3 regions of the Cytobacillus sp. FSL W8-0315 genome follow, and region 2 is predicted to be linked to each of the others. Evidence: predicted binding sites of a transcription regulator. Region 2 holds the regulator's gene; each other region holds the start of a gene.

Region 1 (3,280 bases), 1.8 Mb from region 2:
GAAGAAGCTGGAAAAGAACAGTAGACGCTACACCGATTGTTGCCACAATCCACATCATTGTGTTGACCAATGACATAAAGGTTAATAACGGACTCGGCTGCCCGGGATTTTTTCTTCTCCATTCTGCATACTTCATAATGATGGCTGCCCCGTCAATCCAGCTTCCCACTATAACAAGTGTTAAACCGATATAGTACAATGCATGTGCCTGAAGAGGAGCATAGAAAGTATAAAGAACAGTAGCTTCATTCAACAGGATCATGACAGCTGCAAGAACAGTTCCTGCTGTCATCAGCCAAAAACCGGCCCAGCCGGCAATTCGCTGTTTATTTGTAAGGGTTCCTGATGTTTTGCTTGTTGCTGCTAACTGGAAGCCCATTATAAAAAAGGTAGTAAGTACAAGTCCGAGTACAACACCGTGAACCGTGAGAATTTGGTAATACCCGATGCCTGCCGGAAGCTCGAATTTACCGGAGCGGACCAAAGTCTGCAATAAGCCAGCAAGGCCGCCTATTGCTAAAGCTGTAAATGCAACGAAAAAGTGAGCCATTGCCAATTTTCCGTCACGGCGGTCAACTTTAAATTTTGCTGAAGGATTAAACATTATTCCACCACCTTAATTTTAGACGACATCATGTGGTGACCAACACCGCAATATTCATTACATACAATTAAGTATTCTCCAGTTTTATCAAATGTTGTAATGTGTTCACTGATATAGCCGGGTTCTAGCATCATGTTGATATTTGATCCTGCAACTTCGAAACCGTGGACAACGTCTTTGGTTGTTGCGATAATTTTCACTTTAGCACCATATGGAACCTCCACTTCAGCTGGGCTATAGGAAAACGCAGATGCTACGTATACCAATTCGTAATCCCAATCTTTCCCTTCTACCCTTTTCAGTCCTGGCTCATTAAATGGAGCGGTAGTATCGACCTTTTCAGGGTCGATTGTTGCCAAACAGCTTGGGGGCTGATTGCCCAGGTAAAATGCGCTGACTCCCAAGACTGTTAGAAAAACAAGCAGCGATCCGATTCCAAAAGTGAGCCAGGCCTTTTCAAATTTATGCATATGCATGGCTTTTTCCCCTTTCTAACTCTAAAAGCGGCTGATAAATAATGAATAAACACCTGCCCATGTAATGATCAGGAAGAATCCTAATAAGAAAACGGAAGCTAGCGTTCCCTTTAAGGAAGAGCTATCCTCTATTTCAGTTTTTGTTTTTCGGCTGAGTTCTGTTTTCGCCATTGTCTTTCACTCCTTTCGAATATTTGGAAAAAGTAAATGATTACACTTTCATAATACAAAACATTTAGGAAGATTCTAGATGCTTTCAGTGAGTTCACAAATTGTTCATTCGTAACTTAAACACTATGATAATGGTGAAAAATTGATATTTAAGTGATTTATGTCACAAAAAACTCCTGTGAATTGTGAAAAAACTGTGAAGGTTTAATTGAGCTTCAGAAGGAAGGCAAATTTTTAAAAATAAACATACTGAAGAGGGCGAATTATCTGATTAGCGAACAATTTTCTGGTAATATATTGTTTAGTTCGTATTTAGTTAAATTTTTGATTGAAGTATTAGTAAATGATGTTATAATGTTAATAAATTAATAACATTCACTCATATAATCGCGAGGATATGGCTCGCAAGTTTCTACCGGGTTACCGTAAATGATCCGACTATGAGTGAGCAATGTAAAGGACGTTTAAAGTCATCCTTGTTTGCCTGCAGCTTAGATCATTAGCCTGAAGGCCATTGCTTCACTCATTTTTATGTTGTGAATGCGATGGGCTTCAGGCTTTTTATATGGCTGGAATGAGTAATTGAAGGCTATCTATCATAGAGGAGGATGCAAAATGGATATGCTTATTGAAAAAATAAAGAGCGAAGGGATTGTTTTATCTCCGACAGTTTTAAAGGTGGATTCTTTTCTGAACCACCAAATAGATCCTCAGCTAATGCATGAAGTCGGCAAAGAATTTGCAGATAGATTCTCCAGAAGCGGGATTACAAAAATATTGACTATCGAATCTTCGGGGATTGCGCCAGCTGTAATGGCTGGGCTCCATCTGAATGCTCCAGTTGTATTCGCTAGAAAAAGAAAATCTCTCACTCTGGTAAATGACCTGATTACAGCCTCTGTCTATTCTTTTACTAAGGAAGAAACAAGTGAAATCTCTGTTTCAAAGAAATATCTATCAGAAAAAGATAATGTCCTTATAATCGATGATTTTCTGGCGAATGGACAGGCAGCACTAGGTCTTGCGGATATAGTAAAAAAAGCGGGATCAGGAATTGCAGGGATTGGAATCGTTATTGAAAAAGGCTTTCAAAATGGCGGACAGCTGCTGAGGGAAAAGGGATTCCGGGTCGAGTCCTTAGCTATTATTGACTCACTTGAAAACGGCATGATCAGCTTTGATAATACAGCAAAGAATATGGAGGAAATGATACGATGAATCAGAATCCGCTTAAAATTGCTTCATTGGGAATTCAGCATGTCCTTGCCATGTATGCAGGCGCGGTAATTGTACCATTGATTGTAGGAGGGGCACTTGGCTTAACAGGGGAACAGCTTACTTATCTTGTTTCCATTGATATTTTTATGTGCGGAATTGCAACACTCCTTCAAGTATGGCGCAGTAAATTTTTTGGGATTGGCCTTCCCGTAGTTCTGGGCTGCACATTTACGGCCGTTGGACCGATGATTGCGATCGGAGGGCAGTATGGAATACCTGCTATCTATGGTTCTATTCTGGTTTCTGGTATTTTCGTTGTAGCTGTTTCAAAGTATTTTGGAAAACTGGTTAAATTTTTTCCGCCTGTTGTAACAGGGTCTGTAGTTACCATTATAGGGATTACGTTAATTCCTGTAGCAATGAATAATATGGCTGGAGGTGAGGGAAGCCCTGACTTTGGCTCCCTGACAAATATAGCATTGGCTTTTGGCACTTTGCTGTTCATCATAGTACTTTTCCGATTCTTTAAAGGCTTTGTTCGAGCGATTGCCATTTTGCTGGGGCTGGCTGCTGGCACCATTACTGCGTTTTTTATGGGCATGGTAGATTTCTCCGCTGTTGGGGAAGCTTCCTGGTTTCATATGCCATCCCCTTTCTATTTCGGCATGCCGACATTTGAGGTGACAGCGATCCTCACAATGATACTCGTAGCAATGGTCAGTTTAGTTGAATCTACGGGCGTATACTTTGCCCTTGGTGATATCTGTGAAGAAAAATTGGAAGAGAAAGATCTGTCAAATGGCTATCGTGC
Region 2 (3,280 bases):
GCCGCTTTTTGATCGAGATAGGAACTGTAGTTTCCTGGGTACTTTCTTATTTGGCGGCGGGAAATCTCGTAAACCTGGGAAACGACCTTATCAAGGAAATATCGGTCATGGGATACGATTAGAATGGCACCGTTGTATCCCTGCAGGTACTGTTCGAGCCATGATAATGTTTCAATATCCAGGTGGTTGGTAGGCTCGTCCAGTATTAAGATATCAGGCTTTGTCAGCAAAAGTTTACCAAGGGCCAATCTGGTACGCTGTCCGCCGCTCAATGATGAAATTTTAGTGTCATAGCCCATTGAGCTGAAGTTGAGTCCGTGGAGAATGGAACGGATATCTGCCTCATATTGATAGCCGCCATTTTCTTTGAAATCAACCTGAAGCTTGTCGTATTCTTTTAAGATGCGTTCATAGGCATCAGAGTTATTTAGGATATCAGGGTCTGCCATTTGTTCTTCAAGGCTGCGAAGCTGTTTTTCCTGCTTCTGCAGATGACTAAAAACAGTCAGCATTTCATCCCAAATGGATAACTCTGATTCCAGGCCGGTATTTTGTGCAAGATAGCCAATTGTTACTTCCTTTGGCTTTATAATCTCACCGGAGTCATATGTCATTTGTCCGGCAATAATTTTCAAAAGGGTGGACTTTCCTGCACCATTGCGCCCTACTAGCGCAATCCTGTCCCTGGTTTGTACTTCAAGCTTTATATTGGTTAAAATGGGATCAGCGCCAAAATTTTTCGCCAGCTGATTGACTTGTAATAGTATCATGTTCTTTCACCTCGGGTATAGAGTAAGTGTAACTCATTCATATATGTTCGGCAATAAAGGAGACAGGACTATAATCCCTTCTGCAGGGCATTCAATCAAGACAAAAGGCAAATAAATATGTGAGGAACAATACAAAGCACATACAAAGTAACAGAAAAATAGTGTATGATTTTGAAGAGAGGTGTTTTGAATGGCGGATTTTACTCATTTTAATCAAGAGGGCAGGGCAAAAATGGTGGATGTCAGCGATAAACCTGAAACGGCAAGAACAGCCATTGCTCAATCAAGTATTACTCTTAATCAGGAGATATACGAAAAGATAACATCCAACTCTATGAAAAAAGGGGATGTACTCGCTGTTGCACAAACTGCAGGCATTATGGCGAGCAAGAAAACATGGGACATTATTCCGATGTGCCATCCGCTGCCGCTTAAGGGCGTGGACATTTCATTTTCATGGAAGGCGGAAGAGGAAGAGTATGTCCTGATCATTACTGCTTCTGTAAAAACGAAGGGAAATACGGGTGTGGAAATGGAAGCGTTAACAGCCGCTTCTGTCTGTGCGCTGACCGTTTATGACATGTGCAAGGCTGTAGATAAAGGAATGGTGATTGGGCCAACCTTTTTAATAGAGAAAACAGGCGGAAAAAACGGAGATTTTAAAAGAAATTAATTCATCATAAGAAATGGGGATGGACGAATGGCCAATGAACCAATTAAGATACCGCAGGCAACAGCTAAACGGCTGCCTTTATACTACCGCTTTCTAAAAAACCTTCACTCATCAGGCAAACAAAGAGTCTCTTCAGCAGAATTGAGTGAGGCGGTAAAGGTAGATTCTGCAACAATCCGCCGCGATTTTTCGTACTTTGGTGCGTTAGGAAAAAAAGGATATGGATATAATGTGAATTACCTGCTGGGCTTCTTTCGGAAGACTCTTGACCAGGATGAGCTGACTAAAGTAGCTTTGATCGGGGTAGGGAATTTAGGAACAGCCTTTCTTAACTATAATTTTCTTAAAAATAATAATACCAAAATAGAAGTAGCCTTTGATGTTGATGAGAGTAAGGTTGGCACGAAAATCGGTGATGTACCGGTCCATCATATGGATGACCTTGAAGAAGTTATTATAAATAATAATATTCAGGTGGCGATTTTAACGGTGCCGGCACCGCCTGCCCAGGCTATTACCGATCGGATGGTGAATGCGAAAATAAAAGGAATCCTTAATTTTACACCTGCGAGGCTCACTGTGCCAGCCTCGATTCGGATTCACCATATCGATCTGGCAGTAGAATTGCAGTCACTGGTTTATTTTCTGAAAAACTATCCGGAAGAAATGTAAAAAAATGAGCCTTTTGGGGGCTCATTTTTTCATTTTATTTTTCATTTTAAAATGCAGGCCAACCATCCGCAGTCCGGTGCCAAAATCGAATGTGGCAATTATAATCAGAAAATAAGTAAAGAATCCCCAGGTTTCTTCATGCTGGATATTCTGTATGGCTATAAAAGTGAAAAGGCATCCGAGAAGGATGTAAATAAAGCCTGAAAACAAAGGTGTGCTTCTCATCAAAATCCCCCAGTAAGTTTAAAACTCTGCAAAGCATTTCCCTATGCTAGAAAAAGCTGATAAAGCTCTGCATTTTTTCCATTTCTTCTAACCATTTTTGCATATTATCCTGATTCAGCTGGATAACCGCAACAAAGGTGTTCATCGCCACATGGGCAAAAATCGGCACAATAATCCGCTTCGTTTTGACATATAAGAAAGCAAAGGTGAACCCCATTGCCGAGTACAGCAGTACATGTTCAGGCTCGAAATGGGCAAGTGCAAAAATGACTGAGCTGATCAGGGCCGATAAGAAGAAGTTGAAGCGCTTATGGAGAGAACCGAAAATAACTTTTCTAAAGACAATCTCCTCAAGTATTGGCCCAATGACCGAACTAATTAAGATAACGATTGGCGATGCTTCAATAATCCGGATAATCTGCTGCGTATTCTCAGATCCCATTTCAATCCCAATCATATTTTCAATGCTGGCAGCAGTAGCTTGAGCGATCAGGGCCAAAAATATACCCCCAACTGCCCAGCCCGCTGAGCTTGCTGCGGAAGATGCATCCCTATCCAGGCCTTTTTTCATCTCTTTTCTTAATAATAGAAGCGTAATGATCAGTGTAACCGTAAAACTGATGACAAGCCAGTAGGCTACAGCCAGGATCTGCATGTTTTCGGGGTTCTGTCCAAGGGCATCTGCAATAAATAACACAAGCGGAACGCCAAACAAACTGGACAGCTGCATGGCAATATAAGCTATTAATATAAACCAATATTCCTTCTTCAAAATGTTATACTCCTTATTCTGAGTGTTGGAAAACAAGTCCTAAAGCCATTGTACTCTTAATAAGGAGCGGGTTTCAAATATCAGCATCAAAGCAGGAAAATACTATGGGTAAAGTGAAGAGTTCCGAAGCATACTTAAGAGGTTGTCTGTGTCGAAAAATAGCGTGTA
Region 3 (3,280 bases), 510 kb from region 2:
CCATTATTGAGTTCCTCCTTAAATTGTATGAAAATTTATTTGTTTAAAATGTTTTGTCCATGAAATGAACAGGTATATATTAATGGTCATGGCTCACTTTGTGTGCCATATAAACCATTGTTAACATACAGAAAATGAATGCCTGGATAGATCCGACAAAGATTGAGAATCCTTGCCATACAAGTGTCGGCAGGATTGCTGCAAGCATTCCGCCTACACCGGCGTGAGCCAGTCCTCCGACAAGCAATGTCAGCAGGATTTCACCTGCATAGATATTACCGTAAAGACGAAGTCCCAACGTCAGAGTGTTTGCAAACTCTTCAATGATTTTCAATGGGAACAAGAAAGGCATTGGCCTGATAAAATCCCGGCCGTATTCTCCTACTCCTTTAAGCTTTACGCCATAGTAATGCGAAAGCCCAACAACCATTGCCGCTAATGTTAATGTGATAACAGGATCGGCTGTCGGCGATTTCCACCATAAAGTGTGATCATAAGTGATTGCGAACGGAAGTCCGAGCATGTTTGAAACAAAGATATACATGATCAGGGTTAATCCAAGGATGTGGAATCTTCCGCCTGTCTTCCAGTCCATCGTGCTGTTAATGATATTCTTAACAAAATCCATAATCCATTCGAAGAAATTTTGCATCCCCGTTGGTTTCATGGCCAATCGACGGGTTGAAAGCAAAGCAATAATGAAAACAATAGCACTTGCCACTGTAATCATCAGTACGTTTGATAAGTTAAAATTCAATCCTAAAAAGTCCACTATAGGAGCTTCATGATGCAATAGTGTTCACCTCTCTTCCCGCTATTTACGTAATTGAAAAGATTGAAGAAAATAATCTATCATAATGACAATATAGGATGTCATTAATCCAAATACCACACTGATCAGATGCAGCTTATCCGGATATTCCAGAGCGATCATCACAGCAAATACTGCTGTAGCCATTCTGGATACCGTTCCAAGTGAACGCACCTTCTCGCCTCTCTCGACTGCCTCTCCAAACTGCAGCGCCTTTCGTGAAATCAGCCACAAATTGAACAGGCTTAAGCTTGTACCAAATATCAAGCCCAGAAAAATAGATTGATAAGGTGTAAACCCCCAGCCGAGAACGTATACAGACAACAAAAGGAATATGTATTTTCGCTGTCTTTGAAAAGTTACTTTGATTTCCGGCATGATGTTCATTCTCCTGTGAAGAAATGTTGGATTAAGCGAAGCATGGCGTAAATCCCGGCGCCCAGTCCAATGAACAAACCGACCAATAGGAATAACGGCTCTGTTCCTGCCTTGCTGTCAAGCCACCTTCCGGCGAAAATGCCAATGAGCGTGGAACCTACTAACTGAGAAAGAATGGCGGACATTAAGGCCATCGCCTTAAATGGGTTGCGGTCTTTTTGACGCATAAAAACGCATCCTCCCTTAAGAGAATGGTAAGTGGGTTTTGAGGCCATAATTAATCATATTAACATCATGCAGAAGTGGGAAATATGTCTGCACAAATATTTTGAAAACCCTATCATCTTTTACCCTTTGTAAGCATACAATAGGGCTTTGTCAATGTCAATGCGTTTGGAGTGAAAAAGTTCACAAACAAAAAGGTAAAAATATGGTATGTTCACATATTTATCACATTTAATTTTTGGATATCTATTGAAAAAGGAGCGAGTTTCTGCATCGCTCCTGAAAACGCTTTAAATTAACATTATCACTTACTTTGAGTGGTCCGCTTGTTTACCGAAGGTTCCGGGTCCCCGAGCTGCCCATCCGGCCTCACAAATAGGTAGGTTTCAATCCAATCTTCCTTGCCGGCTTTTTTGGCAAACACCTTTGCAAGGTACAGCCCAGGCCCGGGAAGCTTATCTGCCGGAATTTCCTGCAGCAGCTGTCCTTTGCCTGCATTTCTTTTCCAGTCAAGATATCCCATGAAGCGGAGGCTTTCCGAATCAAACATGGCAATTCCGAACTCTTCTGCCCCGCCAGGAAGATACACTTCATAGCGATACGTGCCCGGCTTATCTCCTTTGCCCAGTCCGAATCCCATCACCCTTGGATAATCCGGCTCTTCAAGCACATAAAGATAGGGAATTCTGATGCTTTCGGCACCTGCCTTCATAAGCAGGTACCCATCATAGATCTTTTTCTTTAAAAGAGTCGGGTCTGCCGACATTTTGATTTCCACCTTTTTCTTATCACCTGGGTTTAATTGAAATGTCATAGGCATTTCCCAATTGATGCCCTGTGCCTTATAAGGTACAGAAAAGGAGTAGGTCTGCGTTTTCTCACTAATATTTTCAACCGCTATAAAACTGCTGTGTTCATGCAGCCTGTCCGCGATCTGAAATTTCCCAAACTGCAGAGAGGCCGGGAGGACAAGCGTTTCTGCTCTCAGCGCTTGATCAAGCTGGATTCTGCCTGCTCCCTGCTCATAAGTTCTATATGTTTTTCCTTCTGTATTCATAAGAAGCTTAGCCGTATTCATAAGTACTGCCTTAATCCGTTCCGGCCCCCATTCGGGATGAGACTGTTTCAGGATGGCACAGGCCCCTGCGACGTGCGGAGCGGCCATGCTAGTCCCCTGCAGCGGCAGGTAACCGCCAGGAATGGTGCTATTTATGGCGACTCCAGGTGCCACAACATCCGGCTTGATTTCCCATGTTGATGTAACGGGTCCGCGGGAACTGAAGTCAGCCAGGATATCCCTTTCTTCTATTATATTAGTCCGGGCAAGGAGTCTTCCTTCATTAATGTTCTTCTTGAGCTCCTCTCCTTCTTCCTTTGATAACGCCGCTACTGGAATTGGAACACCACTGTCCAGATTGCCAAAGAACCTGCCTTTTGTATTATTAAAAATAATGATTCCCTCTGCTCCTGCTTCCATTGCATGGACTGCCTTATCAGTAAACGTTAGTTCCCCTCGTTCCACTAATACCATTTTCCCTTTGGCATTCTTCAATTCTTCAGGATGACCGAGTCCTCCATCGACCAATTCAAAGGATCGGTCAAATTCCCAATCCTTTGAACCCTGCAGCAAATCAAGACGAATTTCCCGCCCGCCTATGCTCAAAAATGGCACCTTCATTGTTGGTGTTGAGGCTCCTACAGAAATGGCCTTCGAGGCTGTTCCCGGTGATCCGACCGTCCAAATATTCGGACCCGAATTGCCCGATGAAGTGACAGCCGTTATTCCCTTTTCAACTGCTTTATTAAGGGCCATGCTTATCGGAAGGTCAGGTCCGTTCACGTTATTTCCCAAGGAAAGGTTTAACA

Evidence for each region. The regulator Rex, encoded in region 2, represses fermentation and respiration genes when NADH is low (regulators of the CRP and FNR family bind a similar motif). The targets are predictions, from matches to a motif close to TTGTGAAATATTTCACAA.
Region 1: MKY20_RS11740 (cytochrome c oxidase subunit 2A) is a predicted target of Rex. The motif match lies at 1,403-1,420, and genes of this name have one in related genera.
Region 3: MKY20_RS05105 (AtpZ/AtpI family protein) is a predicted target of Rex. The motif match lies at 1,586-1,603, and genes of this name have one in related genera.

Annotation. Positions count from the first base shown of each region.
Region 1 covers NZ_JBBOOC010000001.1:2,281,099-2,284,378, forward strand. The annotation lists gene MKY20_RS11730 (b(o/a)3-type cytochrome-c oxidase subunit 1) at 1-604, opposite strand, end outside; gene MKY20_RS11735 (cytochrome c oxidase subunit II) at 604-1,080, opposite strand; gene MKY20_RS11740 (cytochrome c oxidase subunit 2A) at 1,102-1,251, opposite strand; purine riboswitch at 1,611-1,712, shown strand; gene MKY20_RS11745 (xanthine phosphoribosyltransferase) at 1,867-2,469, shown strand; gene MKY20_RS11750 (nucleobase:cation symporter-2 family protein) at 2,466-3,280, shown strand, end outside.
Region 2 covers NZ_JBBOOC010000001.1:441,592-444,871, reverse strand. The annotation lists gene MKY20_RS02395 (ABC-F family ATP-binding cassette domain-containing protein) at 1-770, opposite strand, end outside; gene moaC (cyclic pyranopterin monophosphate synthase MoaC) at 961-1,443, shown strand; gene MKY20_RS02385 (redox-sensing transcriptional repressor Rex) at 1,471-2,115, shown strand; gene MKY20_RS02380 (YdiK family protein) at 2,137-2,340, opposite strand; gene MKY20_RS02375 (CPBP family intramembrane glutamic endopeptidase) at 2,387-3,112, opposite strand.
Region 3 covers NZ_JBBOOC010000001.1:953,668-956,947, reverse strand. The annotation lists gene atpE (F0F1 ATP synthase subunit C) at 1-4, opposite strand, end outside; gene atpB (F0F1 ATP synthase subunit A) at 80-793, opposite strand; gene MKY20_RS05110 (ATP synthase subunit I) at 815-1,189, opposite strand; gene MKY20_RS05105 (AtpZ/AtpI family protein) at 1,195-1,416, opposite strand; gene MKY20_RS05100 (S8 family serine peptidase) at 1,719-3,280, opposite strand, start outside.